2 regions of the Paenibacillus sp. J31P190 genome follow, and region 1 is predicted to be linked to the other one. Evidence: riboswitches for the same ligand, from Rfam matches in the RefSeq annotation. Region 1 holds a riboswitch; the other holds the start of a gene.
The links. Region 1 has a riboswitch for cyclic di-AMP ahead of AC58U0_RS34645 (C40 family peptidase). Riboswitches for the same ligand answer to the same signal wherever they lie in the genome.

Region 1 (7,876 bases):
TATTTGAATCAGATTTATTACGGTCATTCAACGTATGGGATTGAAACGGCTTCCGAGCTTTTCTTCGGCAAGCATGCCAGTGAATTAACGTTGGCGGAAAGCGCGATGATCGCCGGTGTCCCTAAAGGGCCACGCTACTACTCACCGTATTATGATCTGAAGAATGCGATGGATCGGCAAAAAGTGGTGCTGCAGACGATGGTGCGCAGCGGCTTCATTACACAAAGCGCCGCTGACGCCGCAGGCAAAGAGAAGCTGACGATTCAGCCGCTTACGAAGAAGAAGCCAGCCGCAGCCCCCTATTTCCGAGATTATGTACGAGCACTGGCAACGGATAAGCTGGGCATACCCGAGGAGCAGTTTGATGAAGGCGGCATTCGCATTTACACGACGCTCGATAAAAATGCACAACAGATCGCTGAGAGTGTGATCACCAAGCAACTCACGGGTAAAACAGACCTTCAAGCCGCCCTGGTGGCAATTGACCCAAGGACAGGAGAAATCAAAGCGATGGTCGGCGGTCGCGACTATTCCGAGAATCAGTTCAACCGTGCACTCTCGAATACACGACAGCCGGGGTCCTCTTTTAAACCCATTGTTTATATGGTCGCTCTCCAAAATGGCTATACACCTGTAACGCAGGTAAAAAGTGAACCGACGGTGTTCACCTACGATGAAGGCCGTCAACGATACACACCCAGAAACTTTAACGATCAGTATGCCAATGCAAATATTGATATGCGGCAGGCGATCTCGAAGTCGGATAACATTTATGCGGTACATACGATTCTGGATGTCGGTCCTGCGAAGGTGATCGATCTGGCCCGCAAGCTGGGCATTGCATCTCCGATGAAGCCGCTGCCGTCGCTGGCACTGGGGTCCTTCCCAGTAAGCCCTCTCGAAATGGCGTCAGCCTTCGGTACAATTGCGAATCAAGGCGTTCATCAGGAGACGACGGCGATCGTGCGTATAGAGGATGCGAATGGTCAAATTTTATATGAAGCGGCACCGAAAGCGGAGCCTGTGCTTGATCCGGCCGTCGCTTATGTGATGACGAATCTGATGGAGAGCGTGTTCGAAGAGGGCGGCACCGGCAACCGCGTAGCCAGTACGATTAAGCGTCCGATAGCCGGCAAAACCGGTACAACCGACACTGATGCATGGTTGGTCGGCTTCACACCAGAGCTCGCAACCGCCGTATGGGTTGGCTATGATAAGAGTAGGGACATTTCCACGGTAGAGTCTCATTTGGCTTCTCCCATTTTTGCGGAATTCACGGAACAAACCTTAGAGGCGATACCGCCGAAGCTGTTCCCGATTCCCGAAGGGGTAACCAGTGTCTATATTGATCCGGTAAGCGGCAAGCTGTCCAATGAGGACTGTCCGAACTCACACATGGAGGCTTTCCTGGTCGGCACGGAGCCGACAACATTCTGCACAGGCAAACCCGCGAAGCCAGCTTCGAACGATGATCCAAAGAGCACCCCCAAAGGTCAAAACGGCTCTTGGTGGAATGATATTAAACGCTGGTGGAACGACTGATCCGCCTGTTTTCAGGGAACACAAAAAGGCAGAACTAAGCGCGTCTTAGTCTGCCTTCTTGCTGTCCTAGTATATGAGGTAACATACACTAGGGTCTAGTATACTCGGTTCACCCAAACGTAACAATGGATGACACATAATGTTCATAATCTCGATTTGCACGTTTGATCGCTTAGGAAAGCGCATCTTTCAATGCTTGATCCGAGCGATTCCACCATTCCTCATTGTGCGCGATCAGCTGATTTTTGAGCAGCGCCCGCTCCTTGTCATCCAAGCCGTCGAAGATGAATTTACGCTTCATTGCAGCATCCATCTTGTTCACGTGCTCGGCTAGAATTTTCCACCCTCTGCGAGCTTCTGTGTCAATCAACATTTCGCACGCCGTCATTCCAGCGTAGTAGGCTCCTTCTTCGGTACGGTCTACTGCCACCCAAATGATCCAAGCTTTACGGCCGTTCGGCACATCTTCTTTGTTCGTTGAGAATTTGATACCCTTTTCGATCTTACTTTTGGCATGAAGTGTACCTTCGTCTAGATAGGCTTCATCCCCGTCAATAATGACACCAGATACGTTGCTTAGGTCGATTGCTCCGGCACCGAATCCTTTATGGTTCACTTTGGAACTTACTATATTTAAGGCCAGCTTCTTTTTATCCGCTTCCATGAGGGCACCTTCCAGTCTTCGTAATGTTAAAATGACGCTTTGCTCTCATTGTAGCTAAAGTCATCCTCCAGAACAAGGGCTGGTTACTGTTAGTGTGGGAGTCGGTTGATGTTTGCAGCTTCTGCTACTTCACTTCCACCGTGATACTGCCTACAGCCCTTTCATCTATAGAAGCATTCAAACGCCAAACCCCCGCGTCATCAAACCTCATCAGTACAGGGAAACCAGCATCAGCCCCATTCATCGGTACCGCTCCCGGCCAATTCATTTCCCCGACTAGAGCATTATCCTGCAGTAGAACCTGCCGTTTCTCTCCGGTTGCAACACTTACGGCTTCAACGCGGAATTTCTTCCCTTGCAGAGACTCGCCTTGCTTCCATATGTGCCACATATACTTGTTAGGCGTATTGACCTTATAACCACCTGGGCTCAGGAGGCCGATCTTTCCTTTCTCACCTTGCAAATGAAAGCTGCCACTTTGAAAAAGGGGGCTTACCTTGGCCTTATCAAGCTCCGCAGCCGACGTAAGCTGTTCCGGAGATTGTACCTTAACCGCTTTAGGAAACCAAGAAAATTGAGAAAGCACAGTCATGAGAACAATCAACCCAACGAAGCAGCCCAAAACAACGATCACTTTTCTGAATTTAATCATCGATTCCACACCCCTTATACCTTATAGACTCATTGATGAGCCGCTTCGTTCCCCCTCTTCTAACAATTCTTTTCCAAGCTCAGAAATATTCCCTAGGTTGTCTACATATACATGCTGTAGATGCTTGTTTAGGCGGGGTGGATATCATGAGTGTTCTATTCAAAAACCGCAAGGTTCAATGGTTCGTTGTCATGCTCCTTGCAGCAGGCGCTGTCCTGCTGTCTGAAAATTTGCTCCCATCTGCAAGTAAATTAGCCGTTCCAGTCGTCTCTAAGGATGAAAAGTCTGCTCCGGCGCCGGACATGCAGCCTGCTGATAGCGGCAAGTCATTAGAGAAGCAAGCACCAACAGCGCTTAGCTATCGTATTGCGGAGTATCACATGAGCGTTGCTTACACGCCCGAAACGAGGCAGCTCAATGGGCAGCAAACGTTGACTTGGGAAAATCCAGGAACCGTTCCTGTGCAAGAGCTTTACCTCCATCTGTATCCCAATGCATTTGACTCAAAGAAATCGACGTTTATGCGTGAATCAGGCGGTAAGCTGCGAGAAGATGAAGCCAAGGCAGACAGCAGTGGCAGCATGAAATTGATTTCTGTGAAAACGGTTGATGGAGAGGATCTCAGTATGCGCATGGCGTTCGTACAGCCCGATGACGGCAATAAGGACGATCATACGCTGCTCAAAATCCCGCTGCCAAAACCAGTAGGGGCTGGGGAGCAAGTCACAATCAAGACGGAATTTCTCGTCAAGCTGCCTGCCGCCTTCGCAAGAATGGGCTATGTGGATGACTTCGTCATGGCCGGTCAATGGTTCCCTAAAGTTGCTGCCTATGAGCGAGTTGGTACAAGAGGACGTACAGAGCCGGGGTGGAATCTCCACCAGTACCATGGAAATTCGGAATTTTATGCCGATTTCGGGATGTATGACGTGAAAATTCAAGTGCCAGCGAACTACATCGTAGCAGCTACCGGTTTCCCGGTTAAGCCTGCAGTGACCGACAACGGGATGAAGACGTACCAATTTTATGCCGATGATGTGCATGACTTTGCTTGGTCGGCTTCGCCTCATTTCGTTTATGTGGAAGAACCCTACTCGACCGCACAAATACCCGGGGTCAAGATCAAGCTCTATCTCGATCCCAATCATCAGGACTTGAAGGACCGCTATATGTACGCCGCCAAAAAGGCACTTTCCCGCTACAGCCAATGGTACGGACCGTACCCCTATTCGACCCTTTCGATTGTCGTACCTCCCCCAGGAGGCAACGGTGTAGGCGGTATGGAATATCCGACTTTGGTAACGTCGTGGGATGCTAGCGACAAGAAACCTGATCTAGAGCTAGAACGTGTCGTTGTTCATGAGATTGGGCATCAGTTCTTCTATGGAATGGTAGCTAGCAATGAATTCGAAGAAGCTTGGCTGGATGAGGGCTTTACCTCCTATGCGGAGGACAAGGTCATGGAATCGGAGTACGGGGTGTCCCCTAATTTACCTGTCGAATCAAGCTTTATTACATCTCCACACACCCTGAATCAGAACTCGTGGGCTTATGCGGGACATGATCAATACGCCGAGAATGTGTACACACGAGGCAAGCTCGTACTTAAAGCCATTGAGAAGCAGGTTGGCACCAAAACGATGGATAAAATTATGCGCACTTACTTCCTACGTTGGGAATTTAAACATCCTTCTACGAAGGACTTCCAGAACGTTGTCGAAGAAGTGACCAAAACGAAGTGGGATGATTTCTTCAACCAATATGTATACGGCGCCATGATGATGGATTACACCGTGGAGAGCATTCGCGTCAAATCCGTGGGCAGCAAAGGGGCAGAGTCCTACGAAAGTGCCGTACTCATCTCCAAACGAGGCGGCAATTCACCCGAAGTGCCGATCCAATTCCATTTCTCTGACGGCACAGTGTTGGATAAAACATGGGATGGAAAAGAAAGCAGTATTGAATTCAAATTAACCCACAAGACTCCTGTAGACTGGGTTCGAATTGATCCTAATTACTCGCTCGTGCTGGAAAATAAACACATTAACAATTTTATGCAAACGCAAGTCGATACGAAGTGGAAAATCCGTTGGAATCTCGGTCTCATTCAATTCCTGCAAGCCATTTTCGGCTGGGTCGCCTGGTAAGCGGCTAGGCTTATCCTATGCTTACGAAGTAAGTTTTCCTACGGAAAACTCAGGTTATGCTTACGATGCCAGTTTTGCTAAAGCAAAACTCAGGTAATGCTTACGAAGTAAGTTTTCCTACGGAAAACTCTTAGGAGGGACAACTGTGGCAACTTATATCAAGTCTGGCTTCAGGGCGGCTTTACGGCAACCTTTCGCCACGATCGTCTTGTTCCTGTATCAGATGGGCTGGGGCATCCTGCTGTATAAGCTTGTACAGGGTGTTCTCGTCCCTCTCATGCACCGCTATCCAGGTGGCGAGCAGCCGAAGCAAGCGCTGCAGCTATTTCTAGCTGAAGGACAGTTCCAACTGGTCAAAACCGATCTTAGCCATTCCTACCTTTGGTGGCTGGCTGCTCTACTTGTTATTCGCATGGTGCTCACCCCAATGTTGAATAGCGGCGTCTACTATTCGCTGACCCATTCCCAGCAAAATGCCGGCTATCGCTTTTTCCGAGGCATCAAGGAGCTCATGCTCCCATTCCTAATTGCATATGTCGTTCGAATCTCACTCTCCTTGCTGCCGCTCATATGGCTGTTTCCAAAAGCGCAGAGGCAATTCGCACATACCGCTTCGTATGAGCAAGCAGCTCTTCAATTGCTGCCTTGGTTGCTGGGCATGCTCGTCTACGGCTTTCTCATACATCTTCTTTTTATGTACGTGCAATTCGCGATTGCTGCCAAACTTGGCATTTTGTCCACCGTCATCACATTCGTTCGCAGTTTGCTTCCTATTATCGGGCTTGCGCTTATCCTCCTGCTCGCCTCGGGACTATTGGCAGGGGTCACTGTCACAGCAACTTACCTATGGGCAGGTCTGGTAGCGCTAATCATTTATCAGCTCTTTCCGCTTTTCCACATTTTCTTTCAAATGTGGGCCATAACTTCCCAATATCAGCTTCTATCTGCCAAAATGGACGGTTAAAAACAATAAAATAAGCTGAAATTAGCTCATCTTGTTTCATCCCCTTGCAAAAGGGGCTTTTTTTTGCGTTTTCCGAAATATTTTACATATTTTTAAGGCAAATCGCATAGAAAAGGAGGAATTTCGATGTTTATGACGAATTACAAGGACTAGCATCAAAAAACCAAATATTTCATGCCGAATTCCTCATTTCTTGGGGAAACGGGGGAACCACACCGGGTGAATTGATCTTGCAAGACAGGGATCATAGGGAACCTTCAACCGAACCCTCCAGCTAACCTCGTAGGCACCGGAAGGAGACAAGCAGTTGAGAAAGATTGTTGCTCTTGTTTTTAGTCTTGTTTTGTTTTTGAGTGTAGGTTTAGGAAGTGTGTCTGCGTCACAATCCACTTTGGATGAAACGGTTGACGGATTGCTCGGAATTCCGTACAGAGATGCGGGAACGACAACAAGAGGCTTTGATTGCTCTGGTTTCACCGCATACGTTTTCGACAAATTCGGCATTGACCTTCCGCATAGCTCAGCATCTCAGAATAAAGAAGGCTACTGGATTGACAAAAAAGATCTTCGCAAAGGTGATCTTGTGTTCTTTGACACAAGCGGCGGCAAAGGTATTTCTCACGTAGGTATCTACCTTGGAGATGGTGAATTCATTCACTCTGCATCCAATGAAGGTATCGTGAAAAACAAACTTAGCCAATCTTATTACGCGAAGCGGTATGTATCGGCCCGACGTGTTTTGTGGGATGATATCTACAACCAATTAACTGCTGAATCCAAGTAATTTCTTGCACGATTCATGAATAAAGCCCGGACAAGCTCCGCTCGAAAGAGCAGCTTTCAGGGCTTTTATTCATTTACTAACCTTGTAACTTGACATCGTATGTTAGCCGTTCTATAATAGCGGCATATTGTTTTCTAGGGTTCCGTGGCGTTCATCGCCAGACTGGTCCGAGGGGAAACACTCAGCGAATACGCTGTGGTCACGGAGGGGAAAAAGCCCGGGAGTCATATCGCTTTAGCGATATAACTTCCAGGCTTTTTCCTTTTTTTGCGACTAAATAGGAACGTATAACAAATTCAAGAGGAGTGATTCATCATGGCATGGTTATATCTCGTTATTGCAGGTGTATTTGAGGTAGTATGGGCGATCTCATTGAAATTTTCTAATGGTTTTACACGCTTAGTTCCTTCCAGCGTCACGATCGCAGGGATGATTGTAAGTTTCTATTTTCTAGCGGCAGCAACGAAAACTCTCCCCATCGGCACAGCATACGCGGCTTGGACTGGAATTGGCGCTGTTGGTGCAATTATTATCGGCACCCTTTTTCTCGATGAGCCCATTAGTTTACTAAGGATCTTATTCATGATTCTGATCTTAGTTGGCGTTCTCGGCCTTAAATTTACTTCCGGGCATTAGGGACTCCGAAAACTGCGTCATATTCCAATGGCGTTTTTTCCCTGTGCTTTCATAACAGAAGCAGTGAATGTTACCCCCATTTCGGTTGTTCCCCCTTTGAACAAATAAGGTTCCATCATTCTCACTCTTTGAGATGACAATTCACAGGATATTATACCGTGCTTTTTTGAATAAATCGGACCCTATCAATGCAGATTAATCCATACAAGGATGGAGGGGCGGTATGATGTAAGGTTCAGATTTGAACTAACGTAACTGCTGAGTCAGATCAACAGGATAAGAATGTTTAGGAGGGAAATTCAACATGAATACATCGGATGATATCAATCGAAAACAGAATCGTAATAGCGGGCTTCTCGGAGAGGAGATAGAAGTTGACTCCGATGTTAACGAGGATCGTAACCGAGAGCAGCAATTGGACGATTCGTTTCAGTACTGGTATCGTAACGTCGGTTACTGGGTGCAGCAAAAGGAAGATATAACTCAG
Region 2 (7,876 bases), on a different contig from region 1:
ACAAGGCGCTTCAAGTGTTCCTATCACATGCGGATACCCCAGTTCCACAAGTCTGCTCCCTACAAGCGGGCCCAGTGAATCACCTGTCGATCGATCTGTTCCTATACATACAAAAGCCAACGAATCCGGCTTCATCACCGTCTTTTTCCCAATCGCCTTGAGAAAGATCGCCAACTGTTCGCCATTCATCTTTTTCCAATACTGCTCCCGCGGTTCAATCCGTTCTTCCCCCATCAGATCCTCCCTTAACACGCATCCAGCAAAATTTCCCCTCACTCCTGATGAATGATATAATGCGGTCAACTTCTATTCTTTCAAGATTACGCTTGCGATGCAAGTTTTGCTAGCAAAACTTTTAAGGAGGCACACCATGTCCACCCTAGGAATTATTGCGCTCCTGACCCTCCTCTATTGGCTTTATATCACTTTCGATGTGCTTAGAGGCATACATTTACTGCACTCTCTGCCCAAATCCACGAAACTCCCGGACAAGCCTCCACTCGTTTCGGTCATTATCGCCGCCAAAGAAGAGGAAAGTACCATCCTAGAAACCGTCCGTCACCTTCTCACGCAAAATTATCTGCGCCTCGAGATCATTGCCGTCAATGACCGTTCTCAGGATGCTACAGGCGTCCGGCTTGAAGAGCTGCGGAAGTGGTCACAGCGCAAAATGGATATTCACACACCGCTGCAAATCATTCACATCACCTCACTGCCTGAAGGCTGGCTTGGCAAAAACCATGCCCTCTACCAAGGGTATCAGCAAGCAAGAGGCCAGTACTTACTTTTTACAGATGCGGATATCATCTTTGCACCAGGAACGATTTCAGACAGCGTTACTTATATGAAGGAACATGACGTACAGCATCTCACGCTGACCCCTAACATGATTGCGCGAAGCACGCTGCTCAGAGGTTTCGTTCATTTCTTCCTCTTCTCTTTTTCCTTATTCGTTCGTCCGTGGCGTGCCAACCTTGATAGCGCCCGTGAACCGGGCATTGGAATAGGTGCCTTTAACATGGTCAGCCGCGGTGCTTATGAAGCCATTGGCACGCACAAAGCGATCGCCCTTAGACCTGATGATGACCTTCAGTTAGGGATATCCCTCAAACGAGCTGGATTTAAGCAGAAGGTTCTGTCCGGCAAGCATATCCTTCAAGTCGAATGGTACCGCTCTCTCAAAGAAGCGATCATAGGTCTGGAGAAAAACCTTTTCTCCGGCTTTCGCTACAGCTACACCATTGCTTTACTCGCTTGTCTAGGACAGCTTATCTTTTTTATATTTCCTTGGCTCGGTCTGATCTTCCTTTGGGACTGGAGAGGTGCCGCCTATGCTGTCGCTGTCATTTTACAAATATGGCTATACCGCAAGCTAATGTTCCGCCTCATGAGCAAACGCGGGGATGAAGCTTTCCTTCTCCCTATCAGCGCTTCCCTGCTCCTCTATACGATCGTGCGCTCTGTTTGGCTAACTTGGAAACAAGGTGGCATCAATTGGAGAGGAACGTTCTACTCCCTGCGCGAATTAAAAAAGAAGTAAATTCAGAAAGGAAGATAACTGCCATGCCTCATGCGCGTTTCCGCACTCTTACTTACACCGTGATGCTCAGCTGTCTGCTCTCAGCAGCCGTTATCTTCCCAGCATCTACTTCTGCACAAGGTACCGTTCAAACACAAAGCCGAACGATTGCTCATAATGGCAAGTCGTTTGCTGTACAATGGGTCACAGCGGATCTTACTGATCCCTACTTGCGCGTTAAGCCTATAACAGCTGAAGCCGGCATCGGTCATGATGAGTCCTTCTCCTCCATGTTAACAAGGAACCATGCGATTGCAGGGATCAATGGGACTTTTTTTGACGCCTATGAAAAGGATGACACCCAGCGCTATCCGAATGGTTTGCTCATTGGCTCCGGTGAAATTATGCACTCAGGCATTAATCCTGCCTTCCTCGTTCATGCCGACAAAACCGTCAGCTTTGGGCGCATCCAAACGGAGCACCAAATAAGCGTTACTCATCTGAGCAAAGCCTACACATTCACTGCTTGGGGTGTGAACAAATATTACGGTGATTCCGCCAATGATCAAGTCGTTTGGTACACCCGCGCTTTTGGACCGACCATCGATTTTCCTAACTCAACCAAAGTTGTCCTCCGCGAGGGCAAAGTGACAGCCGTTACGCCGCAGAGTGTCGATATTCCCGAAGATGGGCAGGTATTTCTGCTTGGAAATAGTGCCAACAATAAGACCTACGTGCTGCCTAATATCCATATTGGCGATACGGTGAAGCTGACATCATCTCTCCATAATCAAGATACCGGAGAAAGCTCCCTGCTTACATCGGTTGATGCTGCTATTGGAGCCGGACCGCATCTGCTTACCAATGGCGCTGTTGATTTGGACTTCGAACGGGATGGCTTTACTGATCCCAAAATCACAACGAGTGCGAACGTACGCAGTTTCATTGGGTTAGACGCTTCCCATCAATTCGTCATGGGGACACTCTCCGCAGCAACGATGGCGGATATGGCGCAAGTTCTTCTAAAGCTAGGTTTAACGGATGCGATGAATATGGACGGAGGTGCAAGTTCATCTCTGTATGCGAACGGCTCCATGCTGCGAAGTCCGGGTCGGGCGCTGAGCAATGCACTTGTCGTGGAACGTCTAGATCATCCGCAAATCCAATTAGAAGTAAATGGACAATTCGTACATGAGTTCCGTGGGTATTTATTGCAAGAAACAAGTATGGTACCCTTTCGGGGCATTCTAGAAAGAATCGGTGCCAAATTTGAATGGAATGGGACAACCCGTACATTAACTGTTCATCATGGTTCTACTAATCTTGAGCTTCGGCCGGATCATTCCGTGATGACTGTGAATGGGCAATCAGTCGTACTCCCTGAAGCACCTACCATACTAGAAGGTCATATTTATATGCCTTTACGAGCCATTATTGAATCCTTAGGCGGACAGATCCAATGGGATCCACAGCTTTACCGGGTTTCACTTCGCTTTTAGTGCACACGATTCATTCGTACAATACGGTAATACAGTTGGCTGCTCACCTCTGGCTCCACTTCCAAATAACCTTCCACATGCACATAATCACCCAATATAAAGGTAGATGCATCGGCAGACCCGGAGTGTGTCAGAAAGAGGAGAGCGGCTTTTTCATTTCCAACCACGAACCCCGTTTGCTCATTCACTTGAAACTTATCTAGAACAGTCCCATGGTGAGACCTTGCGATATGATGAAAGCGCCAAGACTGATCCTCTTTTGTTAGAAAATAAAGCACGCGATTTCTCTGATTATTACTGAATTCCCTCGTCACACCAATCATGCAAACCTTTTCGCCTATACGAAGATACTCATCGACAACAAAGGATTTCAATCGCAAGCGATGCACATTTTTCTGCTGAATATAAGCTTCCATCTCTTCAATTGTCCTTTGATCCTTCGGATCCTGTTTCGTTGCGTAAAATACTTCTCTTATAAACGTATCCGTCTGTAGGCTTCTTGCCCCTTTGAAATGATTATACGTAAGAAAAAATCGATCAATGACTCCCCGAATCTCTTCTGGTATGGCAGGACCTTGTTCCACGATATACATGCTATTTGCTTTATTCGAATGTCTTTTTTTATAAAACCAACTTTTCCAGACACTTAATTGCATGCCGTTCGTGTCACCTGCTTTCTTCCAAACATTTCTTCATTATAGGCTAAAAACCATAAAATTTCGATAAAAATCGCAATATTTCGCATAAAAAAAGAACATTTGCCTTCTATGCTTTCATTCGAAAGATTCATAGAAAACAAATGCCCAATGATTTAATCCTTTTTCACCACATGGTTTACTTACAGAACTCTTTTGGCTCCCACATATCTGGATCCCCAGTATGAACTGGCGAGACTATCTATCGTTACACCTCTAGACGTTGTCGCTGAAATGAATTGATCATTCCCCAGATAAATTCCAACATGATTTACACTGCCTGCTGCAAAAAACACAAGATCTCCAACCTTCAAGTCTGTAACCCTGGTTCCAGCTTGATCGTACATTTGAACCGAAGTTCTGGGTAGATCAATGCCTTTAGCTTCGTACAAATAGCGCACAAATCCGGAACAATCAAACCCTCTGGGTGTTGTGCCTCCCCAAACGTAAGGTGTGCCCATGAACGTATTTGCTGTTTGCACGATTTGATCAGACATGGAAGGTATAGCTACCGCTGCTACCTTTGGAGCTGGTGCAGGTGGCGGTGCAATCCAGGCTGGCTTGTGCGACTTGCCATCGACATTCACAATCGCGATACGATTCGCTTCATTCCACTCAATCGGAGAACCGAATGTTTCAGTAATGAAACGCAAGGGTACATACGTATTACCTTGATAAAGCGTCGGACTGCTTTCCAGACTAATCTTCTTACTGTTAACGATCGCTTGCTTCTCGTCGGTTGTAAGTTGAATCGTCTGCTGCTTGCTCTTCAACGTAACCACTATTTCGCTTTCTTGTTTCGCCCAGCCTACTTGATAACCCAATTTCTCAGACAGTACTCGCAAAGGAACTTGCAGCGTTCCTGCGTTGTCAATAAATGGCTGTACTTCTGGGAACTGAACCAACTCATCATTGACCTGGACTTTTACAGTGGATGAAGATGAACCTGATGCTGCTTGAACCGAGGGAGCGGAAAAAATGGATACTGCCGCACCAACAAGTGCGCATGAGCAAATAAAGCTTTTTGTGAAAAATTTCAAAAACCTTGCCTCCTTGAAGCCTCCGAGGTTAGTTGACGGGTTCGGGAAGAGGTTTCCCTAGCGCGCTCAGTTTAGTAAAACAGCCGAGCATTCATTCACCCCAAATTAAAGAAGTCCCCCGTACCAGAGCTTTTGCTGCTCCGAGATTCGGCATTTTTTGTCTATGTTAGACTAGCATAGTTGAACTATTACTTTCAACTTTTGCATAGTGGTAATAGTTTCCAATGGATTATAAATGCAAGACAAAATCTGAAATAAATGAGGCGATCAATAGAACGGCCATGACTCCCCCTGCAAGATGTGCACGCCATATTAAGTTATCTTTTGACAGTTTAGCGGTATTACGAAGTGTGCGAAAGTAAAGAATAGCCCCAACAACCATGAGAATAATCTCAAGAGCCGCACTCACCCACGGCCACTGCCACAGACTAAATCCTACTAATGGAAGTCCTCCAACATTCCCCGGTAAGAATGGCATATCTGCACGATGAACGAGAAGATCAAGTACCCAGTGACTGAAGGTAAGCGCTCCTATAGCTGTGCCTCCTCTTTTCCCCCATAATTTCCAAGCCAATAGACCTGATAAGATAGCAATGAGCAGCGCCCCAACTAATGAGTGTGTGTAATCAGCGTGAATAATCCATTCCCCATAACCCGTACCGATGCTTGTATCGATCGTTTCAACACCAGAAAGAAATAAGGGTACGAATACAACATCAAGCAGCTGAGTACTAAGCATGAGCGCCCAGATCGGCACCTCCGGTGTTCTTGCTTTCACTGCTGCAGCAAGCCCAAAATGTCCAGCAAACATTTACATTCCCTCCCTTTTCGAGCGCTTGAGAACACGGCTTTCCAGCCATCCACCTAAAACTGTAAATAAGAGCATAAGTACAATAAATGACATGTCGATCCCCATTCCCTTCTAAATACTAACTTAATTAGTATATTAACTAATATAATTAGTTTGTGCAAGTGTTTTTTCAGCACAAAGAAGAAGCCTGAACGTCATCGTTCAAGCTTCGATTTCATGCATATGCGATTATGGCTTGAGGCATGACTAATTCGATATCGATCCACGTCCGATTCAATGCGATAATATTGAAATTATCACTTTGAGAAGTTATTACACTTTTGATTTCGTTTGTAATCACAGAAAGTATGCTGCTCCGATAATAGCCTCTCGTGCTCCAGCAAGCCCGACAAATTGAATAATTCCTCTTTTCGCTCCCATTAGAAATTAGAACCAGATCAGATCGCCATTGAATCTCCAAAGTAATAAAGTGACTGGCTCCATACGAAGATCAGTTGTCCCAGCATTGGGTTAGCCTCGGGGACGTTCGAACCCCTGCGGGTTCTCATCCTTTCCCGCACAACCAACTAAAGTTGTACTACGTACAACTTTAGTCAATCAAATCAAGCTTTTTCTCTGCGCGTGTTGCAAAAAATACAACAATTTAGACCCAAAGTGGCCATTTAAACGATTTAAGGCTAAATTGTTGTACAGCATACAACATCTCTAGCTAAGAGAGTAGAAAACCAAGGAAATTGTTGCACGAAGTACAACTTCCCGGACTTATAAGCAAGAAAAAAGCCCACATTCAGGCATACGAATCCGGCTGGCCCCTTCACCCTATACCATAAAGCGAACCCAACTGCGTTAAATAAGGGTTCCCTTCGTCCCCCCAACAAACCCAAAACATTCGTACAAGTAGAAAAAGATCACCCGAAGGTGATCTTTTTCTGTGAAGCGGGCGGCGGGAATCGAACCCGCGCGATCAGCTTGGAAGGCTGAAGTTCTACCATTAAACTACGCCCGCATATTAAAATGGGATTGATGGTCGGGACGACACGATTTGAACATGCGACCCCCTGCTCCCAAAGCAGGTGCTCTACCAAGCTGAGCTACGTCCCGATGCGTTAAATGAAAATGGCGCGCCCTGAGAGATTCGAACTCCCGACCTTTTGATTCGTAGTCAAATACTCTATCCAGCTGAGCTAAGGGCGCAAATTAGTTGGAGCGGAAGACGGGGATCGAACCCGCGACCCTCGCCTTGGCAAGGCGATGCTCTACCGCTGAGCCACTTCCGCATCGTATAATTGCTTGTCATTCTCGCTAACGTTTCTCCGAGGCGACAAGGAATAATATATCAGGAATTGAGGACAAATGCAAATGTTTTTTATTACCTTTTTTTATTTGATGAAAATACCGCCAAATGGCAGTACTTCTCTGGCAATGCGACGCATTAAACTGTCATTTTTCATATGCTCATCCAATTTACGATCTGGCTTACAGGGCTGCATGAGAACATAGCCTTGCCCCGTCATTTCCCAATGATAATTCATATGCTGACTTGCCAGTGTATTGCCGTACACACATAGACGCAGCTGAGCATTCCGCGGGTAGGCAACAAGACAGCTTGTATCGACATACAAGGGCTTCTTAGCGTCCAATGCCATTTGGTAAATCGGTCCTGCAGTCAGAAGTCCTAGTTTACCTGGACCTTTAAACTGCATTTTCACAAGATCCTGCGTAATCAGTGTATTCTTAACATTTTGCAGATGAGAAGTGTAGCTGACTCCCTCTGTGTAAAACAGAACATGTCGAAACTCATATAGAAGATCATCATCCACTCCTATGGGTATAACAGCCATGCTATAACCTTCAGGCAGTCCTAGCATGACATTGGCCGGACCATGCAGCCGTGACTGGACAAAACGCTTCTTCCTATACATACTCGGCAGCCTCATGAAAGAATCTTCTCTCTGCTCAGACTTTCCTTGAAAAGCGACAATTTGGTTCGGATGCAGCACATGAACAGACTCCCTCTGTTCGATGCGCAACGTGGCTATCTTTGCGTGTGAGCTTACTTCCTCGAAAGATACCTCCATACACACCGACCTCCTCGTAGACTACATCTATCTCATTCTTCGCTTCTGCCTCCGCCAAACAATGAATCGAAACACGCGGCCCAGTACAAAATAAAAAACAATCAGCAAAACAGCTGTCACAACCATATAGGTTAATTTCTGATTTCGTTTTTCTTTATCTAGGGCTATTTGCTCCATGGCCTTCAAGCGTTCTTGCAATTGTTCATTTTCCCTTTTGAGTGCTTCGTTTTGCCC

Region 2: it holds a riboswitch for cyclic di-AMP, as region 1 does, so the genes downstream of both, AC58U0_RS20500 (C40 family peptidase) here and AC58U0_RS34645 (C40 family peptidase) in region 1, are expected to answer to the same signal.

What each region holds. Positions count from the first base shown of each region.
Region 1 is NZ_JCAUAS010000038.1:20,982-28,857, forward strand. Features, by position in the region: gene AC58U0_RS34620 (transglycosylase domain-containing protein) at 1-1,542, shown strand, start outside; gene AC58U0_RS34625 (YwhD family protein) at 1,715-2,206, opposite strand; gene AC58U0_RS34630 (DUF4871 domain-containing protein) at 2,331-2,858, opposite strand; gene AC58U0_RS34635 (M1 family metallopeptidase) at 3,005-5,005, shown strand; gene AC58U0_RS34640 (hypothetical protein) at 5,151-5,969, shown strand; cyclic di-AMP (ydaO/yuaA leader) riboswitch at 6,135-6,273, shown strand; gene AC58U0_RS34645 (C40 family peptidase) at 6,277-6,753, shown strand; guanidine-I (ykkC/yxkD leader) riboswitch at 6,877-6,979, shown strand; gene AC58U0_RS34650 (DMT family transporter) at 7,069-7,389, shown strand; gene AC58U0_RS34655 (hypothetical protein) at 7,694-7,876, shown strand, end outside.
Region 2 is NZ_JCAUAS010000011.1:182,971-190,846, forward strand. Features, by position in the region: gene yyaC (spore protease YyaC) at 1-234, opposite strand, end outside; gene AC58U0_RS20485 (glycosyltransferase family 2 protein) at 371-1,540, shown strand; gene AC58U0_RS20490 (stalk domain-containing protein) at 1,564-3,018, shown strand; gene AC58U0_RS20495 (hypothetical protein) at 3,015-3,674, opposite strand; gene AC58U0_RS20500 (C40 family peptidase) at 3,857-4,753, opposite strand; cyclic di-AMP (ydaO/yuaA leader) riboswitch at 4,756-4,916, opposite strand; gene AC58U0_RS20505 (permease) at 4,983-5,564, opposite strand; tRNA gene AC58U0_RS20510 (tRNA-Gly) at 6,500-6,570, opposite strand; tRNA gene AC58U0_RS20515 (tRNA-Pro) at 6,589-6,665, opposite strand; tRNA gene AC58U0_RS20520 (tRNA-Arg) at 6,682-6,758, opposite strand; tRNA gene AC58U0_RS20525 (tRNA-Gly) at 6,767-6,841, opposite strand; gene AC58U0_RS20530 (AIM24 family protein) at 6,944-7,642, opposite strand; gene AC58U0_RS20535 (hypothetical protein) at 7,670-7,876, opposite strand, start outside.